DNA from 2 places in the Bradyrhizobium sp. 22 genome. Region 1 is predicted to be linked to the other one. Evidence: predicted binding sites of a transcription regulator. Region 1 holds the regulator's gene; the other holds the start of a gene.

Region 1 (9,728 bases):
TCGCGCCGAAGGTGTTCTTTTGCCGGCGCTGGATAAGTGGTGGTCGGACTACCATGAGCGTGAGCTCATGTCGGAGATTCCTGGAAAGCCTCCGATCGACCTGAAGTCATCACCGCCATGGGTTGGCGTCTATCTTCTAATGCTAAAAGGGAAGGTTGTTTACGTGGGGTCGAGCCGACGGATGCCTAGGCGAGTAGAGACCCATCGCCTGAACGGACGTCCATTCGATGATGTGTTTTATATTGCAACTGATGAACATCAACGCCTTAAGCTCGAGGCTACCCTGATCAAATCTCTAAACCCAATTCAGAATAGGCAATGGACGAATGTCAATTCTGACGACGTCCGCTCCCGAACAGACTCCCGAGCAGCCCAGCGCAAGGCAAGCTAAGGCACGGCACACATTATGGATTTCGCAACAGCTATCCGAGCTTCCAGATGTCGTTTGCTGCAACGCTCGGGCTGGTGGCGCTGGTGCAGATCGGCATGCCGAACCTGCTGGCCGCGCCCGATCATTCGGCGACCGCACGCGTGGCGCTGTGGGGCGGCCGCGAGATCGCGATGCTGTTCCTGGCCTCGCTGATCGCGGGGCTTGCGACCACGCCCTATGCCGCCTTCCACTTCCATCGCGTCACGCCCTATGGCGTGCTCGCCAATCTCGGGGCGATGCCGGTGGTCTCAGTGCTGGTGATGCCGGCGGGGCTGTTGGGATTGCTCGCAGCGCCGTTCGGGCTCGATGGCGTGTTCTGGTGGTTGATGGGACTGGGTATCGACTGGATGGTCGCGGTCTCGCGCTGGGTGGCGGCGCTGCCGGGCGCGGTCGGCCGCATTCCGGCGTTCGGCATCGCGCCGCTGATCGCCGCGAGCCTCGGCATCATCCTGATGGGCCTGTTGCGCACGCCCCTGCGCTGGTGCGGTGCCGTGGTGCTGCTGGCTTCCATCGCCTGGGGCCTGTCCGCGCGGCAGCCTGATGTCCTGATTGCCGGGGACGGCGCCAGCGTCGCGGTGCGGGGCAGGGATGGGCGTCTGCACCTGATCAGGGCGGGCAAGGACGGTTTCCTGCTGAAGGAGTGGCTGGCGGCCGACGCCGATCCGCGCGATGCCGGCAGCAGCGCGTTGGCCGAGGGAGTGTCGTGCGACGAATCCGGCTGCGTGACACCGCTCGCCGACGGACGCCTGGTCGCGCTGGCCTCGCGGATCGATGCGCTGGCGGACGATTGCAGCCGCGCCGCGCTGGTGGTGACGGCGCGGCCCGCGCCGCCCGATTGCGCGGCGATGGTGGTGGATCGGCAGCGGCTCGCGCGCCAGGGCGCGCTGGCGCTGACACGGCATGGCGACGGATTTGCGGTTCAGGCGGTCAAGGCGAGAGGTGCAGACCGCCCCTGGTCGCCGGCGGCCGCCGGCGAGGGAGATTTCGAAGGAGCCCTCATGCCGAGGCCGGCTCCGCGCGTCCGCGACGCTACGCCGTCGGAGGCCGATCTTCAGGCCGAGGACTGAGCTTTGATCAGCCGATCGGTTGGCGCGTGACCGCCGCTCGACTGTCGGCGATGATCTCAGGCTTGTGCTCGCGCTCGCCGACCGGCTGCGTCACCGGCAGCTGCAGCACGGTTGCGCGCTGGCCTTCGACCAGCTGCGTCACCAGCACGTATTTGCCGTCAGGAAATTCGATCGCGTCGTGATGGCGATCGGGAATGTGCGGATCGATCTTGCCGAACTTGCCGACGCGGGAGTTGACGGTGCGCGTCCAGATCCAGCGGTTGTCGTAACGGACGTTGTCGGCGAAGGCGAGCTCCGTCCCCGGCAGCAGGCAGACCGCAACGGACAGATCGGCTTCGGAGGCGAAGCCGCGCGTCGAGGTGCCGCGGAAGGTTGTCGTGACGATCGTCTCTCCGACCTCAGCGGGACGCGTCGCGACGGCATGCAGGCTGTAGTCACACATCGGGTGCTCCTCATGCGAAGATGGCGACCCGCGTCTCGTCGAGGCGCAGGCCTCAATCAGAGTGGAAGCCTGCAACGCTCTGCTTGGTTATGGGCAAATCTGCGGCTCGCGTCCGCAGCGCGCGATCACATTATCTTTCCCGGATTCGATAGGAACAAACATCGCATCCTTGCATTTGGCCGGCGTATCAGCACTGCCGGCACGCGCAGGGCTATCGCATGTGGCGATGGTCACCAGCTGCCTCCGCAGCGTCATGGCCGGGCTTGTCCCGGCCATCCACGCCTTCCACGCAGCACAATGAACGTGGATGCCCGGGACAAGCCCGGGCATGACGACCTCTGCAAAATTCAAATGCGATTGCCCTGCACTCTGGCGGCGGAGCGAAATGGCCGCGCGCCTGCGCTTGCGAACCGGATGTCGCGCGGAAGAGGAGCCGGACGGTCAGCGCAGAACCAGAGGGACCATCCAGCCGGAGCGGACCAAGCGTTCGCTCCAATCTTGGATCGACGGTGCCGATCGAAAGCGCGCGCGGCGCTTGAAGCTCCGGGTATCAGTACTTCCGGTAAAGCCCGATCAGCTTGCCCTGAATCTTCACGCGGTTCGGCGGCAGGATGCGCACCTCATAAGCGGCATTGGCCGGCTCGAGTGCGATCGAGGCCCCGCGGCGGCGGAAACGCTTGAGCGTGGCCTCCTCGTCGTCGATCAGCGCCACCACGATGTCGCCGGTATCGGCGCTCTCGTTGCGCTGGATCAGCGCCATGTCGCCGTCGAGGATACCGGCCTCCACCATGGAATCGCCGCGCACTTCGAGCGCATAGTGCTCGCCCGTGCCGAGCATGTCGGGCGGGACGCTGATGGTGTGGCTGCGGGTCTGCAACGCCTCGATCGGCGTGCCGGCCGCGATACGGCCCATCACGGGCACCGCAACGGGCCGCTCGCCCTCGTCCATGGAGGGGCTGGAGCTGGCGCGGACCTTGCCGAGATTGCCCTCGATGACGCTCGGCGTGAAGCCGCGACGGGCGCCGGCGGCAGCCTGGAGCTCCGGCAGCTTAATCACTTCGATGGCGCGTGCGCGGTTGGGCAGGCGGCGGATGAAGCCGCGCTCCTCGAGCGCGGTGATCAGGCGGTGGATGCCCGACTTCGAGCGCAGGTCGAGCGCATCCTTCATCTCGTCGAAGGAGGGCGGCACACCGCTTTCCTTCAAACGTTCGCTGATGAACCTCAGAAGCTCGTATTGTTTGCGCGTTAACATCTCGACCAAAGTCCCCCGGTTGATGTCGTTCGATTCCGAGACGATGAGTTCAGCGATAAGCCGCTACATGCTCGAAACAAATCATGAACGGACACTATATGTTCGATACATGTTCCGCAACTGCTTAATTTACCGTGAACGGCGGCGAGCTCGCGGAATGTGTGTGGCCGTGCACTCAGACGGGGAGCCGCAGCACCTCGCAAGGGCTGCCGGCCTCGGCCTTCGGCGCGAACGGTGCGCGCACGAGAAGTACCTGTGCCGCAGCAAGATTCGCAAGCAGAGAGGAATCCTGATGGCTGACGGGAACGGCGACTTGCGCACCGTCGTCGCGCAGTTCCAGGCGCGCGCGCAGGTAATCCTCGCGCTGGTCGTTGGCGCCGAGATCCTTGCCCAGCACGGCGCGCTCGCGGCGATGATGAATCACTGAACGGCCCGACAAGGCGCGAATCAACGGCACCATGAACAGGAACGCGCACACGTAGGACGACACGGGATTGCCGGGCAGGCCGATCACGCGCATTGCGCCGAGCCGTCCGTGCATCATCGGCTTGCCGGGCCGGATCGCGATCTTCCAGAACGCCATCGAGATGCCTTCGCCCCGCAGCGCCTGCTGGACCAGATCATGGTCGCCGACCGACGCGCCGCCGGTCGTGACCAGGATGTCAGCACCGCTCTCGCGGGCGCGGCGGATTCCGGCGGAGGTGGCCTCCAGCGTGTCGGCGGCGACACCGAGGTCGATGGTCTCGGCGCCCTCGCTGCGGGCGAGCGCATGCAGGGCGTAGCCGTTGGAATAGACGATCTGGCCGTGCCCGGGCGTGGTGCCCGGCCTCACCAGTTCGTCGCCGGTGGCGAGGATCGCAACCTTGGGACGGCGGCAGACGGCGAGATCCGGGTGATTCATCGCCGCGGCAAGCGCGAGATCGCGCTCCGTCAGGCGGGTTCCCTTGCGCAGGAGCACGTCACCCTCGCGGAAATCGACCCCGGCCGGGCGGACGTGCCGTCCGGCGATCGCGGCTTCCTTGATGGTGACGCTGTTGCCGTCCGCGACAGTGTCCTCCTGGATCACGACCGCGTCCGCTCCGTCCGGGATGACGCCGCCGGTAAAGATCCGCACGGCTTCGCCGGCGCCAACTGCTCTCGCGAAAGGACGGCCGGCTGCGATCTCGCCAATCACCGTCAGCCGGGAATCGACCGTTGCCGCATCGGCCGCGCGCACGGCGTAGCCGTCCATCGCCGACATCGCCTGCGGCGGCTGCGTGCGGCGCGCCGCGACGTCATGCGCGAGCACGCGGTGATAGGCCTCGTCGAGCGAAACCATCTGTTCAGGCAGCGGCTCTGCACCTGCCAGCACCGCAGCAAGGGCGTCGGAAACCGGCATCAGGGCCACGGGCGAAACTCCTGCTCGCACATCGTTCAATAGGGCGGCGAGAGTTCTAGCTGACTGCAGACGCGAGGCAAAGCAGCACGCAGGATGATCTATCCTGCGTGCTCTCCGTGATCGAGCAAGTGCAAGTCCGCACACGTGATTCTAAAGGCGAAACGCCGGCATGAGCCTGGCCGACACTGAGCTGGCCAGCGCCACCCGGTGATGTGATCAAGGTGCCGTCGGATCGTCCGGACTGACGTCCCATGCGACGTCGGGAGGTTTGGGGCCCTGGTCCCTGTCGGGGAGCGGATCGGCCTGCGATTTCAGGTCCGCAGCCTTGCTGATCAGCTTGGCGGAAAGCTCGGAATCCGAGGTGTTTTTTGCGAATTCAAGCAGCAGAGAAGCTTGCTTGGTGAGATAGGTTTTGCCCAGCACGTCGATCAGTCCGATGTAGAAGTCCCAACAGACTCATGAGTCCGAAGGGTGGTATTCCGTTCCGGGAACTCCGTATAAAAATGCACAAAGGGATCAGGTTCCACAGTTTTTGTAAATTTGGTTCCGAACGCGGCTTGCAATTGGGCTGCTTCTAGCGACGGGCCGGGGTCAAATGCCCAACGCCTTCAATGCGTTCCCGACGTCGCGCGGCGATGTCACGTGCACGGCCGTCAATCCGCGCGCCCGCGCGCCCTCGATGTTCTCTTCGAGATCGTCGAAGAACACGATGCGCTCGGCCGGCACGCCGATCGCCGCGACGACATGGTCGAAAGCGTCTGCGTCCGGTTTGCGCAGGCCGATGCTGGATGACAGGTACAGCTCGCGGAAATGGCCGAGCAGACCGGCATATTCCTTCGAGAAGTAATCGACATGCGGCCGATTGGTGTTGGAGAAGGCGTAGAGCGGCACCTGCTTTGCCGCACGCGGCAACAGCTCGGCGATCTCAGGCATCTCGCCGGCGAAGATCGCGTTCCAGCCCTCCAGGAACTGGGCGTCCGAGATGCCGATCCCCAGTGAAGCGCGTAACGAGGCGAAATAGTCGGCGTCGCTGATCTTGCCGACCTCGTGCAGCCGGTAGGCCTCGTCGCGCACATAGCGCGCGAGGATGCTTTCGGGTTGGCAGCCGGCGTGCCCCGCCCAGCAGGCGATCGCCTTGGAGAAGTCGATGTCGAGGACCACGCGCCCGAGATCGAACAGAAGCGCATCCGCGCTGCCGGGAGAGAGCGATGTCATGGCGTCCTTTTCACCTCAGCGTCGGAGTCCGCAGGTCAGTACCGATAAGGCTCGTGGTCGAACAGCGGGAACGCGCTGACCACGCTCGGCGCGTTGGTGGCGGTCGCCGGATGCAGGCAGGATTTGTCGATCTCGGCAAACGATGTGGCGCCCAACAGGCCGAGGCAGCGCAGCACCTCGTCTTCCAACAGCTCCAGCATCCGCGTGATGCCGGCTTCGCCTGAGGCCGCCAGCGCCCAGCATTGCAGCCGGCCGATGCCGACGAGATCTGCGCCTGCCGCAATCGCCTTGACGATGTCGGTGCCGCGACAGATGCCGCCGTCGACCATGATCTTGGCGCGGCCCTTCACGGCCTCGACGATCTCGGGCAGCACGTGCATGGCACCGCGGCCGTGGTCGAGCTGGCGGCCGCCATGGTTGGAGACGTAGATCCATTCGACGCCGTGATCGACCGCGATCAGGGCGTCCTCGGCGGTGGCGATGCCCTTCAGGATCAGCGGGATCTTGTACCTGTCCTTGATCATCTTCACGGTCCGCCACTCCAGCCCCTTCTGGTAATCGCCACCGGTGGCGCGCAGGCGGCTCTCGCGAACATAGCGCTTGGCGATGTCACGTTCGCGACGGCTGTAATGGGCGGTGTCCACGGTCAGGCAGAACGCGGCGTAGCCGTTCTTCTCGCTCCGGCTGACGACATCGGCGACGAAAGCATCGTCGCCGCGGACATAAAGCTGGTACAGCCGGAGCGCATCGGGCGCCGCCTCGGCGGTCTTCTCCAGGCCGGGCTCGGACACCGAGCTCAGCATGTGCGCCGCACCGAAGGTGCCGGCACCGCGCGCGACGCTCGCCGCACCATTCGGATCGAAGATTTCGAGCGCTCCGACGGGCGCGAGCACCACCGGCAGGCGCATCCTGCGGCCGAACTGCTGAACCGAGCCATCCACCTTGCGGACGTCGCGCAGCACGCGGGGGCGAAAGGCGATCTCGTCCAGCGCCATGCGGTTGCGGCGCATCGTGGTCTCGGTCTCGGCGGCGCCGACGATGTAATCCCAGGCGTTCTGGTTGAGGTTGGCCCGCGCTTTCCGGATGAATTCGTGCAGGTTCTGGAACGGCTCGTTGCTGGCGCCGAGTTCGACGTTCCGTTCTGCCCGGATGCCGGGTGCTTCGTTCATTGTTATCCTCCCGAGAATTTGAACCCTTATCTCATCGCCTAACCCGTCCAGCCCTGCAAAACTATCCTAGATTTGCATGGCTGCGAGGCGCGGACCGGCCTACGATTCCGCTTGCAGGTAGGCCAGTCCCGCAACGTTGCCAAAAGTTTAGGTCCGGGCGAAGCGATTTCTGCGGCGTACCCGTCGGCGTGGTATCCCGGCCTTGAAGAAACCAGAATGGTATTGTGAGAAGCGGGCTGGATCGCCAATTGCATGGCGTCTCCCATGTCTCACGAGACAAGTTCGAAGCGAACCGCCAAGCAAGAAGGCAAGCCCATCCATGCGGAAATCCCTGCTGTTCCCTCTGGGCGCGCTCACCGGAGCGTGTCTCACCCTTCTTGTGGCCAGTCCGCACGGCGGTGTCTGGGCGGCACGGGCGGCGGCGAGCGCGGACGACGCCTATTCCCAGCTCAATTTGTTCGGCTCGGTGTTCGAGCGCGTGAAGGCGAGCTATGTCGAGAAGCCCGACAATGCCAAGCTGATCGAGGGCGCGATCACCGGCATGGTGACCTCGCTCGATCCGCATTCGCGCTACATGAATGCAAAGGCCTGGACCGAGATGCAGGAGACCACCTCCGGCGAGTTCGGCGGCCTCGGCATCGAGGTCACGATGGAAGACGGCCTCGTCAAGGTGGTCTCGCCGATCGACGATACGCCCGCCTCGAAGGCCGGCCTGATGTCCGGTGACCTCATCAGCAAGATCGACGGCGAGGCGGTGCAGGGCATGACGCTCGAGCAGGCCGTCAACAAGATGAAGGGCCCGGTCGATACCAAGACCAAGCTCACCATCATGCGCAAGGGCGCGGACGCGCCGCTCGAAGTGGCGATCACGCGCGAGATCATCCATGTGCGCCCGGTGCGCTTCCGGGTCGAGAACGGCGACATCGGTTATATCCGCATCACCTCGTTCAACGAGCAGACCACCGACGGCCTGAAGAAGGCGATCGCGTCGATCTCCAAGCAGGTGTCGCCGGAGAAGCTCACTGGCTACGTCGTGGACCTGCGCAACAATCCGGGCGGTCTGCTCGACCAGGCGGTGTCGGTGTCGAGCGCGTTCCTGCAACGCGGCGAGGTCGTTTCGACCCGCGGCCGCAGTCCGGAGGAGACGCAGCGCTTCACCGCCCATGGCGGCGACCTCACCAAGGGCAAGCCGCTGGTGGTGCTGATCAATGGCGGCTCGGCCTCGGCCTCGGAGATCGTGGCCGGCGCCCTGCATGACCACAAGCGCGCCACGATCATCGGCACGCGCTCGTTCGGAAAGGGCTCGGTGCAGACGATCATTCCGCTCGGGTCCGGCAATGGCGCGCTGGCGCTGACGACGGCGCGCTATTACACGCCGTCGGGCCGCTCGATCCAGGCCCAGGGTATCGCCCCCGACATCGAGATTCTGCAGGACGTGCCGCCCGAGCTGAAGGGCCGCATGGACACCATGGCGGAGTCCCAGATGCGCGGACATCTGTCGGCCGGCGAGGGTGGCGAGCAGACGGGGTCACAGTCTTACGTTCCGCCGGAAGAGAAGGACGACAAGGCGCTGCACGCGGCCTACGACTTCCTGCACGGCGTCACCGCGAACGCGGTTGCGGCGAAACGCGCATCGAAGGGCGCGGTGCCGAACTAGGTTTTGCGACTTTCAGAGCTTGATATCGCCCGGGAGTGCATCGGCACTTCCGGGCGATTTCGTTTGGGCGGTCTCGGTGACCGGTAGGCTGCAGGGCTGCATCGGCGCTAACCCGTCCCGCGGCGGCGGCTGCCGCTGCCTTCGCGCTGGGCCAGCCGGCTGCGATGCAGCGCGAACAGCTCCAGCATCTTGTCGGCGGGCCTGGCGGCGCTGAACAGATAGCCCTGCATCTCGGAGCAGCCGAGCGCACGCAGCAGGCGCTGCTGCTCCTCGGTCTCGACGCCCTCGGCCGTGGTGGTCATGCGGCGCGCGGCCGCCAGGTTGACGACGGCCTGGACGATGCTGGCGGAGCCATCGGGGCGGGCGATGTCCTCGACGAAGCAGCGGTCGATCTTGATCTTGTCGAACGGGAAGCGGTGCAGGTAGCTCAGCGACGAGTAACCGGTGCCGAAATCGTCGAGCGCGATGCGGACGCCGATGGCGCGGAGCTGGTGCAGGATCGCGAGCGCGGCATCGTCGTCGCGGATCAGGACCGCCTCGGTGATCTCGAGCTCGAGCCGGCTCGCCGGCAGGTTCGAGGCGGCGAGCGCCGCCATGATCTTCAGGGCCAGGGTGCCGCTCTTGAATTGCACCGGCGAGACGTTGACCGCGAGGCGGATGTCGTCGGGCCAGCTCACGGCGTCCCGGCAGGCCGTCGCCAGCACCCATTCGCCGATCTCGTTGATCAGGCCGGTATCTTCGGCGATCGGGATGAACTCCGCCGGCGAGACCATGCCGCGCTCGGGATGGCGCCAGCGCACCAGGGCCTCGCAGCCGGTGATGCGGTCGTCCTTCAGGCTGAGGCAGGGCTGGTAATAGACTTCGAGGCCTCCTTCGCGGCCTCCTTGGGCGATGGCGTGGCGCAGGTCGCCTTCGAGCTGCCGGCGCTCGCGCACCTTGGCATCCATCTCCGGCTCGAAGAAGCGATAGGTGCGGCGTCCGGCGGACTTGGCGGCGTACATCGCCATGTCCGCATTCTTGAGGATCTGGTCGAGCACCGTGCCGTGTTCCGGCGCGAGCGCGATGCCGATGCTGGCGTCGGTGGTGAGATGATGGCCCATGCAGTCGAACGGCGTGCG
Region 2 (9,728 bases), 540 kb from region 1:
TCCAGAGTGGAACTGCTCCGGCCGCAACCGACCGCCCTCTCGCCCTGCCGGACGCGATCCGCATGGTTGCAGCCTCGCATGAGCTGTCGCATCTGGTCTCGATCGGCACGCGCGGCGGCCGCACGATGGCAAGACTTTATGACGGCGGCGAGTTGCGCGCCTATGCCGTCACGTCGTCCGGGGCCACCCCCCTGCCGCGCAACTGGCCGCGCCTGATCCACGAGGGAAACTGGTCGGCCCTGATCGCCACGCCGCTCAATGTCGTGACGTCGATCGCGCTGCTGATCCTGCTGTCGACCGGCCTGCTGATCTGGGCGCGGCGAACGTTGCGCAAGCGGCGACCGCGCGCGGAGGGGCCGACCGACGCGGCAATGGTCGGCGCTAGCTGATCGCGCGGAGAGTCAATTGCGTGCGCCCGCCCGCATCTTCTCCGGTGCGACGCGCTGGAAGAGATCGCCATCGTTGTCGGCCGAGGGGATCAGGATCGCGCGATCGCGCGGCAGCGCTTCCGGCATCTCGTCACGGATGAAGGCGATCATCTTCTCTCGCATCTCGCAGCGCAGATCCCAGGATTGCGGCGCGTTTCGCGCGCTGACCAGCGCGCGCAGCTCGATGGTGCGCGCGTCCGCATCGATCACCTGAAGATTGACGACGGCCCCATCCCAGAGCTTGGACTGCTTCACCGCCTCCTCCAGCCAGCGCCGAATGCGCGGAACGTCGGCGCGATAATCGACATGAAGCGCGATCACACCGATCAGGGATGCGGTGTCGCGGGTCCAGTTCTGGAACGGCTTCTCGATGAAATAGGACAGCGGCACCACCATGCGGCGCCAGTCCCACAGCCGGATCACGACATAGGTCGCGGCGATATCCTCGACCCAGCCCCACTCGTTCTCGATGATCACCGCGTCCTCGATACGGATCGGCTGGGTGATCGCGATCTGCAAGCCCGCGATCAGGTTGCTCAGCAGCGGCCGCGCCGCAAGGCCGACGATGATGCCGGCGGCGCCTGCCGAGGCAAACAGGCTGACGCCGTATTGCCGGACCGAATCGAACGTCATCAGCGCGGTCGACACCGTGATGATGACGATGATGGTGTCGGTGACGCGCTTGAACACGCGGACCTGCGTGACGTGCTTGCGCGCGACGAAATTTTCGGTGACATCGCGGAAATTCTGCAGATAGCGCGCCGCGCTCATATCGACGATCCTGATCGAGATCCAGCCGATCAGTGCGATGACGGCGACGACGAACAGGCGCATCATCGGCGTACGGATCGTGTCGTCGAGCGGCGCGAGCGGCAGGACCAGGGCGACGGCCGCCAGACACAGCGCCAGCTGAGCCGGGCCGGACGTCCGCTCGATGAACACGCTCAGCAGCGGCAGGCGGGTTCCAAAGGCCCGGTTAAGCAGCCATTTGGCGATCCGGTAGAACGACAGCGCAAGGAGGATTGCTGCCGCAACGAGGCTGAGACCGATGAACCATGACGGTATCCAGCCGAGCATTCCGTCGATGTCGGCCATCACAGCCTGCCAATGCATCGCCATTTCCCAATTTGCTCCGCGACAGCCGGCTCAACGCCTCTCAGCCGGCTTCGCTCCCCCGCCCTGTGCAACGCAGCATCCCATAGGTGCAAGTGTCGCCGAACTGGGCTAATTTGGGGGCTCATGACTCGACGTAGCGGCAGCGCCGATCTTCCCCTGCATACCGGACGGGTTCCGCCCTGGCTGGCGAGCCGCATGGCCTCGCTCGGGTCGATCGTCACGCAGGCGATCGTGCATCATTACGGCCGCGATGCATTTTTGCAGCGGCTGTCCCATCCGTTCTGGTTCCAGTCGTTCGGCGCCGTGATGGGAATGGACTGGCACTCCTCCGGCATCACGACGTCGGTGATCGGCGCGTTGAAGCGCGGGCTGGGCCCGCTTCAGGACGAGCTCGGGATCTATGTCTGCGGCGGCCGGGGCCAGCATTCGCGCAAGACACCGGACGAGCTGATGCAACTCGGCGAGCGCGTCGGCTTCGACGGCGCAGAGCTGACTCGCGCCAGCCGCCTGGTGGCGAAGGTCGACAGCGCGGCCGTGCAGGACGGCTTCGACCTCTATCTCCACGGCTTCTTCGTCACCGCCGACGGCAAATGGACGGTGGTGCAGCAGGGCATGAACGGCGACAAGCGCCAGGCCCGCCGCTATCACTGGCATTCCGAGGCGCTGAAGAGCTTCGTCGATGCGCCGCATAGCGCGATCGACGGGCCGCAACAGGGCGAGATCGTCAATCTCACCGACCATCGCGCCGACGTCTCACGCACCGCGCAGCTCGATCTCCTGGATGATCTCGGTCCCGATCGCATCGTCTCCGAATTCGAACGTCTGGTCGGGACTGCGTCCGAGCCGGCTCAGCCCATGCTGCCGCATCTGATCATGCCCGCGCACCACGACGTGCGTCCGAAGGACGTATTTGCGCGCCGCCTGCACGGCACGCTGGCCGCCGCGGCCGAGCGCGGCCCGGCCGACTTTCCCGAATTGCTGCTGACGCCCGGCGTCGGCGCCCGCACCGTGCGCTCGCTGGCGATGGTCGCGGAGGTCGTGCACGGCGCGCCCTATCGCTTCGCGGACCCGGCGCGTTTCTCGCTCGCCCATGGCGGCAAGGACCGGCATCCCTATCCCGTCCCGATCAAGGTCTATGACGAGACCATCCGCGTGCTGAAGGGCGCGATCCAGAGCGCCAAGCTCGGGCGTGAGGAAGAGATGCAGGCGATGAAACGGCTCGACGATCAGGCCCGGCGGCTGGAGCGGACTGCCCGGGGACCTTCGGTGGAGGCCTACATCGCCAATGAGCGCGCCGCCTCGCCCGATCTCGACGGCCGCTCCGTGTTCGGCTGGGAACGCGACCTCGCGCTCACAAAAAAGCGGACCGGTTGAACACCGGTCCGCAAGTTGGTCGGGAGGAACGCTGTTAGGTCTCGTCGGTCTCCGGCTTCTCGTCGAGCCGGTTGGCGGCGTGGTCCTGATATTGTTCGGTCTGGATGGTCTTGCCGTCCATGCCGCGGATGTCCGAATGCTGCTTCTTGTCGCGGTTGGACAGGACCATGTTGTCGCCGATCATCTCCTTGGGGATTTCGGTCATGCCGCCGGTGCCGTCGCCCTTGCCGTGCATGCCGGATCTGAAATGCGTCTTGCTGCCATGCCCTCCTGGCATCGGTTTCTCCTCTTGCAGTGATCTTCTTCGTGTTTCCGTGACGAGCTCTGCATCGGAACTTGCAGCGTCACCTGCCGCCCTTGCCCGCCTCGTCGTGCGTGTGATGGGAGTCGCGCTCGCCTCCACCGCCCGAGACGCGGCTATGATTGCGTTGCGAATTGTCGGCGGGCGGCTTCTTCACCTCCAGCGGCGCCTTGGCGTTCTCGTGTGAGGCGCCGGGTCCGCCTTGGCGGATGCTGTTCGGGGTCTTGGTGGATGTCGACATGGATGTCGCCCTCCTCAACGATCTTGCTGATATCCCTGGTTGGTCGTGTTCTGCTTGATGTTGCCCTGCTGTCCCTGCTGGTCCGGATTTTCCGCGCGCTGCTGGCCATGCGGCGTCTGATCAGCGGACATTTGCTTGCTGTCGCTGGTTCCCTTGCGACTCTGATTTTCCGGCGGAACAGGTGGCATCTTGCTGGTCATGATCTGTCTCCCGTTCGAACGTGCGAGGGGACAACAGGACGAGCGGCACACCGTTCCTGGACGATGTGTGACAAAGATTCTCCGAAGGGACACTTGCGTCAGCTCGCCGCGGTAAGGGAACGATCGATGCTTGCTTCGCTGCACGCAGTCATCCGTGTTCCCCGGCCCTCGGCCGTGACCGGAAGCCTCGCGATCGCGCGCAAGCCCGGCCGCTTGCGCCAGTGCACCTCTGCGGGATCGACGGCCAAGCCGAGTTTCGGCCAGCGCACGAACAGCGCTTCCAGCGCACAGGCCGCCTCGATGCGCGCGAGCTGATGGCCGAGGCAGAAATGGATTCCCGTTCCGAACGAGAGATGACGATTCGGCTTGCGCTCGAGATCGAGCCGCTCCGGACGGTCATGCATCGCCGGATCCATGTTCGCGGCGGCGAGCATCACCATGACCCGATCGCCCTTGCTCAGACGTACGCCTTCGACCACGACATCCCGCCGGACATAGCGCGGCTTGGAGAACTGCACGGGGGAGACGAAGCGCAGGAACTCCTCGACAGCGAGCCCGATGCGGCTCCAGTCCTGCTCCAGCCAATCGCGCAAGTCCGGACTTCTGAGGAGCTCGTAAGCGGAGCCGCTGATGAGATGTGTGGTGGTCTCCGACCCCGCCGCAAGCAGCAGAAAGACCATCGAGACCATTTCATCCGGCGTGATCTGGCCGCCCTCGCGCTCGACCTGGACCAGCTCTGCGATCAGGCCCTCGCCGCCATGTTCGCGCGCGACCTGCAATTGTCGATCCAGATAGGCACGCATCTTGCGGAACGCAAACAGCAGGCGGAAGAAGCTGACGACGTTGGTCAGCGAGGACATCGTATTGGCCCAGGCGATGAAGCGGGGACGATCGGCCAACGGCAACCCGAGCAATTCCGAGATCACCGCGAGCGGCAGGATGCGCGCATAGCGCTGAACCAGATCGGCCGGACTTCCCGCCGAGAACAGCTCGTCGGCGAGGCCGTCGGCGATGGCACGGATGCGCGGCTCCATCGCGACGATCGCGCGGCGGCGAAAGGCCTCGTCCACGATGCTGCGCAGCCGGGTGTGATCCGGCTCGTCCATCGTCAGCATGTTGTTGGCGATGGTCCGGACGTAGCGCGGCATCCACCAGCGCAGACCGGCGACGTCGCCGTCTTCCTTTCGCAACGTGAAGATCGCGTCGTCCTTCAGGACCTGCGCGGTGGCGTCATGGGTCGTGGTGATCCAGACGTCGCCGATGAGAGGAAACCGTGTCGCAACCACGGGCCCGGACATGCGCAGCGTCGCAATGGCCCTGGGCGGATCGCGAAAGAAGGCCTCGCTGGTGAAATCGAGGCGCACATTCATGGGATCACCGCACTGATTACTGGCGTCTCACCCAGATGGTGCGCGGCCCGGGCGGCGCAAGGGGCCTTCCCCTTCGGGAACGAGACGAGTCTAGCCGCGTTCCGGCGAACGTTGACCCGTCTTGCGCTGCTGCTGGGTGTAGGCGTCCCAATGGCTCCAACTGCCATTGCTGAGGCTCTGCAGGTCGGTTGCGAGCGGACGGCGCGTGCGCTTGTCGTGATCGGCGATCACACGCTCCGACTGCGCGATCTTGCGCTTGATTTCCGCGACCGCCTTCTGGGTCTGGCCGTTCCGCTTCGACGATGCGATTTCCCCCATCGTGAAGCGCGCGGTCTCGAGCGCCTTCAACTCGGCACGATTCTTCCTCAACTGAACCCGGTGCCAGGCGATGTTGCTGTCGCTGTCCGCAACCATGTGGGAACTCCGCTGATTCGTTCCCACAGTGTATCAAGCGCCGAATCGGCACCGCAACGCCCGCCCGAGGGCGAAAATACGGTCTTTCTGCGCGCTTAGCGCTCCGCGAAGGCCTTTTCGACCACGAACTGGGCCGGCTCGCCGTGATTGCCCTCGACGAAGCCGCGCTCGCCCAGGAGCACGCGGGTGTCCGCCACCAGCGCGGGGCTGCCACAGATCATGACGCGGTCGTGGGCGGCTTCCAGCACCGGCAGACCGATATCGCTGAACAGCTTGCCCGAGGTGATCAGATCGGTGATGCGGCCGCGATTGCGGAAGGGATCGCGGGTCACGGTCGGGTAATAGATCAGCTGCTCGCGGATGTATTCGCCGATCAGCTCGTCCTGCGGCAGCGTCTGGGTGATCATCTCGCCATAGGCGAGCTCCTTGACGTGCCGGCAGCCATGCAGCAGCACCACCTTCTGGAACCGCTCGTAGGTCTCGGGATCCTTGATCACGCTCAGGAACGGCGCAAGGCCCGTGCCGGTGCCGATGAGGTAGAGGTTGCGCCCCTCCTCCAGATTGTCGATCACGAGCGTGCCGGTGGCCTTGCGGCTGACGATGATCTCGTCGCCTTCCTTCAGGTGCTGCAGCCGCGACGTCAACGGGCCGTCGGGCACCTTGATCGAGAAGAACTCCAGCGTGTCCTCGTAATTGGCGCTGGCGACGCTGTAGGCCCGCAGCAGCGGCTTCTCGCCGACCTTGAGCCCGATCATGGTGAATTCGCCGTTGCGGAAGCGGAAGGTCGGGCTCCGCGTGGTCTTGAAAGAGAACAGCGTGTCGGTCCAGTGGTGGACGCTCAAAACGCTTTCCTGATTGAAATTGCTCATCTCACCTTCCCTGTCGCGTCAATTGCGGTCTTCGAGGCGGTCCAGCTATGCGTCGTTTGTACACGATCATTCGTGTACTAATGAATAATCCGGCTTGATCCCGCGGTCAAGGCTGCCCAAGATCGGAAGCGTTGCAGTTAGGAATAAGGAGCCCTTTCCATGGCGCATGACGCCCCCCAGGCCGCCGGACCCTCCAAGCTCGTGATCCGGAATATCGGCCTGATCCTGTCCGGCGCCCTGGAAAAGCCGATCCTGGACGGCGACACCATCGTCGCCGAGAACGGCAAGATCACCGCCATCGGCCGCTTCAAGGACGTCGATATCGAGGGCGCGACCACCATTGTCGACGCCCAGGGCACCACGGTGGCGCCGGGCCTGATCGACAGCCACGTCCACCCGGTCGCCGGCGACTGGACGCCGCGGCAGAACCAGATCAACTGGATCGACAGCTATCTCCATGGCGGCGTCACCACCATGATCTCCGCCGGCGAGGTGCACATGCCCGGCCGTCCCCGCGACGTCGTCGGCCTCAAGGCCATGGCGGTGTTCGCCCAGCGCGCGTTCTGGACCTTGCGTCCCGGCGGCGTGAAGGTTCACGCCGGCGCGCCGGTGATCGAATGCGAGATGGTCGAGGAAGACTTCAAGGAGATGGCCGCCAACGGCGTCAAGCTGCTCGGCGAAGTCGGCCTTGGCGGCGTCAAGGACGGCCCGACTGCACGCAAGATGGTCGGCTGGGCGCGCAAATACGGCATCCAGAGCACGATCCACACCGGCGGCCCCTCGATCCCCGGCTCCGGCTTGATCGACAAGGACGTGGTGCTGGAGGCCGACACCGACGTCGTCGGCCACATCAACGGCGGGCACACGGCGCTGCCCGACGACCAGATCCGCTGCATCTGCGAGGGCTGCAAGCGCGGGCTCGAGCTCGTGCACAACGGCAATGAACGCTCGGCCCTGTTCACGCTGCGCACCGCGCGCGAGATGGGCGACCTGCACCGCGTCATCCTCGGCACCGATGCGCCCGCCGGCTCCGGCGTGCAGCCGCTCGGCATCCTGCGCATGGTCTCGATGCTGTCCTCGCTCGGCGATCTGCCGGCCGAGATCGCGTTCTGCCTCGCCACCGGCAACACCGCGCGGATGCGGCAGCTCGATTGCGGCCTGATCGAGGTCGGCCGTTCCGCCGACTTCGTCATCATGGACAAGGCGCAGCACTCGCCCGGCAAGAACATCCTGGAGAGCGTCCAGCTCGGCGACCTGCCCGGCATCGGCATGACCATCATCGACGGCATCGTACGCACCCAGCGCAGCCGCAACACCCCGCCGGCGGGGAAAGTGCCCGAGGTGGTGGCGAAGTGACTCAGGCGGAGCGGCCAAACGCTCCGCATCGTCCCTCGAAGAGTTTGAACAAATTTGCGGCCTGCTGCGTCTAACGCAGGCAGCCCTCGGCGGCGGCAATTCATTGCTGGACCATCGAGGCAGACATGAAAAGCTCATCGCGAATAGCCGTCGGCGCTGCCGGCGCGGTGGCGGGCTATATCGCCACTTTTGTGCTGTTGTCCTTCTTCGATTTCGGCAACCGGGCGGACCCGATCACATCGGGTCTGCTGGGACTGTTCGTCTACTCTCCCATCGGCGCAATCGCCGGCGCGGTGCTCGCAAGCTGGCTGGTGACGCGCCCAGAGACAGACGCAAGCAACGGAAGCGTCGCCCGCACCAGTCTGAAGTCCCTTGGTATCGTCGCACTCTTGTGCGTCGCAGCCGCCGCCGCTTACCTCGCTTACGCCTATGCGACCGCGACGCCGTGGCTCAATCCGAACGCGGCCAATCCGCTTCTCGTGTTCGAGGTCCGCCTTCCGGCGGGAGTAGCAGTGCCGACGGCAGCACAGGGCATCAGCATCGAATTGCAAACCGACCTCAACACCATGCCGGGCGAAGTGAACCCGACCGCCTTCTATCGCGACGGCGACCAGCCTGTCATCGCAGGCGAGGTCGAACTCGCCTTTCGAACCTCGCACCGTCAACTCGCTGTGAGCATCCAGGGCCAGCCGACCCGAATCTATCCGATCGACTTGACGGCCCGCGCCCCGCATACGCCGGAGTTCGGAACGTGGCGGCGGCTGACTGACGGCAGCGAAATCCGCTACCGCGCCAAATGGCCGGGCAAGACATAACGTTGAGAACGGCTCTCTTTAGGAATTTCACAACGCAAACAGATCTGCGCTCCTTGTCCAACTGCCGAAGGATGGGCAAAGGCGCAAAGCGCGGTGCCTACGATCTCTCACTGATGACAGAGATGGTGGGCACGCTGCGCTTTGCCCACCCTTCGACACCGTCGTCAGCGCAGCTTGTTCAGCAGCGCCATCAACGTCTCGCGCTCCTTGGCGTCGAGCGGCGCCAGAGTCTCGCGGGTGATCGCCAGCGCATTGGGCGCCAGCTTCTCCGCGAGTTGCTGGCCGGCGCGCGTCAGGCTCACAAGCAAGCGGCGTCCGTCTTCGGGATCCTGACTGGTCTCGGTCAGGCCGCGCGCCGTGAGGCGGTCGATCACGCCCTTGATGGTGGCGACATCCATTGCCGTCAGGCGGCCGAGCTGATTCTGTGAGCACGGACCGGTCTCGGCGAGCTTGGACAACGCGGCCCATTGCGTCGGCGTCAGATTGGTGCCGATATCGCGGGCGAAGATCGAGCTGTGGCGCTGCCAGACCTGGCGCAGGATGAAGCCGACCTGCTCGTCGAGCACGTAAGGCGGTTTTGCCGGTTTGACGTTCTTCTTCGCCGTGACGCTTCTCGCCATCCGTTCCCCGCCCCTACAACGACAGATGCGCGTCGCGGATATCAGGACGCGCGTCGAGCTCGGCCATGGTGCCGCCGAAGCAGATGCGGCCGCGCTCGATGATATAGGCGCGATCCGAGATCAGCCGCGCAAAGTGCAGGTTCTGCTCGGAGACCACGATGCTGACGCCCTCCTTCTTCATGGTCAGGATGGCATCCACCATCTGCTCCACGATCTTGGGCGATAGGCCTTCCGAGGGCTCGTCGAGCAGCACCAGCGAGGGATTGCCCATCAGCGTACGCGCGATGGTGAGCATCTGCTGCTCGCCGCCGCTCATGCGGCCACCCGGACGGTTCTTCATCTCACCGAGATTGGGAAACAGCGCGAACAGCTTTTCGCGCGTCCAGTGCGGCGCGTTCGCCCGCTTCGGCTGGCGGCCGACCTCGAGATTCTCTTCAACCGTCAAATCCGTGAAGATTCGCCGCTCCTCCGGCACGTAGCCGAGCCCTCCGCGCACGATCTCGTGGGTCGGCTTTGTCGAGACGTCCCTGCCCTCGAACGTGATGCGGCCGGTTCGCTGTGCGACGAGGCCGACGATCGAGCGGAACGTAGTCGACTTGCCGGCGCCGTTGCGCCCAAGCAGCG

Evidence for each region. The regulator LexA, encoded in region 1, represses DNA repair genes until DNA is damaged. The targets are predictions, from matches to a motif close to TGTTCNNNNTGTGTTCNG.
Region 2: the regulator LexA is predicted to act here: its motif matches at 1,546-1,563, upstream of K410_RS0115370 (DUF763 domain-containing protein).

Annotation. Positions count from the first base shown of each region.
Region 1 covers NZ_KI519399.1:3,514,867-3,524,594, forward strand. Annotated here, with positions in the region: gene K410_RS39600 (GIY-YIG nuclease family protein) at 1-391, shown strand, start outside; partial or broken gene K410_RS36955 (ComEC/Rec2 family competence protein) at 424-1,497, shown strand; gene K410_RS40395 (hypothetical protein) at 1,505-1,939, opposite strand; gene lexA (transcriptional repressor LexA) at 2,490-3,191, opposite strand; gene K410_RS0118020 (molybdopterin molybdotransferase MoeA) at 3,367-4,578, opposite strand; gene K410_RS0118025 (hypothetical protein) at 4,786-4,992, opposite strand; gene K410_RS0118030 (HAD family hydrolase) at 5,161-5,784, opposite strand; gene K410_RS0118035 (alpha-hydroxy acid oxidase) at 5,820-6,953, opposite strand; gene K410_RS0118040 (S41 family peptidase) at 7,273-8,610, shown strand; gene K410_RS0118045 (bifunctional diguanylate cyclase/phosphodiesterase) at 8,718-9,728, opposite strand, start outside.
Region 2 covers NZ_KI519399.1:2,976,788-2,986,515, reverse strand. Annotated here, with positions in the region: gene K410_RS0115380 (PepSY domain-containing protein) at 1-389, shown strand, start outside; gene K410_RS0115375 (mechanosensitive ion channel family protein) at 402-1,541, opposite strand; gene K410_RS0115370 (DUF763 domain-containing protein) at 1,668-2,918, shown strand; gene K410_RS0115365 (hypothetical protein) at 2,953-3,195, opposite strand; gene K410_RS0115360 (hypothetical protein) at 3,263-3,460, opposite strand; gene K410_RS0115355 (hypothetical protein) at 3,475-3,660, opposite strand; gene K410_RS0115350 (cytochrome P450) at 3,759-5,030, opposite strand; gene K410_RS0115345 (hypothetical protein) at 5,121-5,444, opposite strand; gene K410_RS0115340 (ferredoxin--NADP reductase) at 5,540-6,313, opposite strand; gene K410_RS0115335 (amidohydrolase family protein) at 6,473-7,669, shown strand; gene K410_RS0115330 (hypothetical protein) at 7,795-8,484, shown strand; gene K410_RS0115325 (MarR family winged helix-turn-helix transcriptional regulator) at 8,649-9,104, opposite strand; gene K410_RS0115320 (ABC transporter ATP-binding protein) at 9,118-9,728, opposite strand, start outside.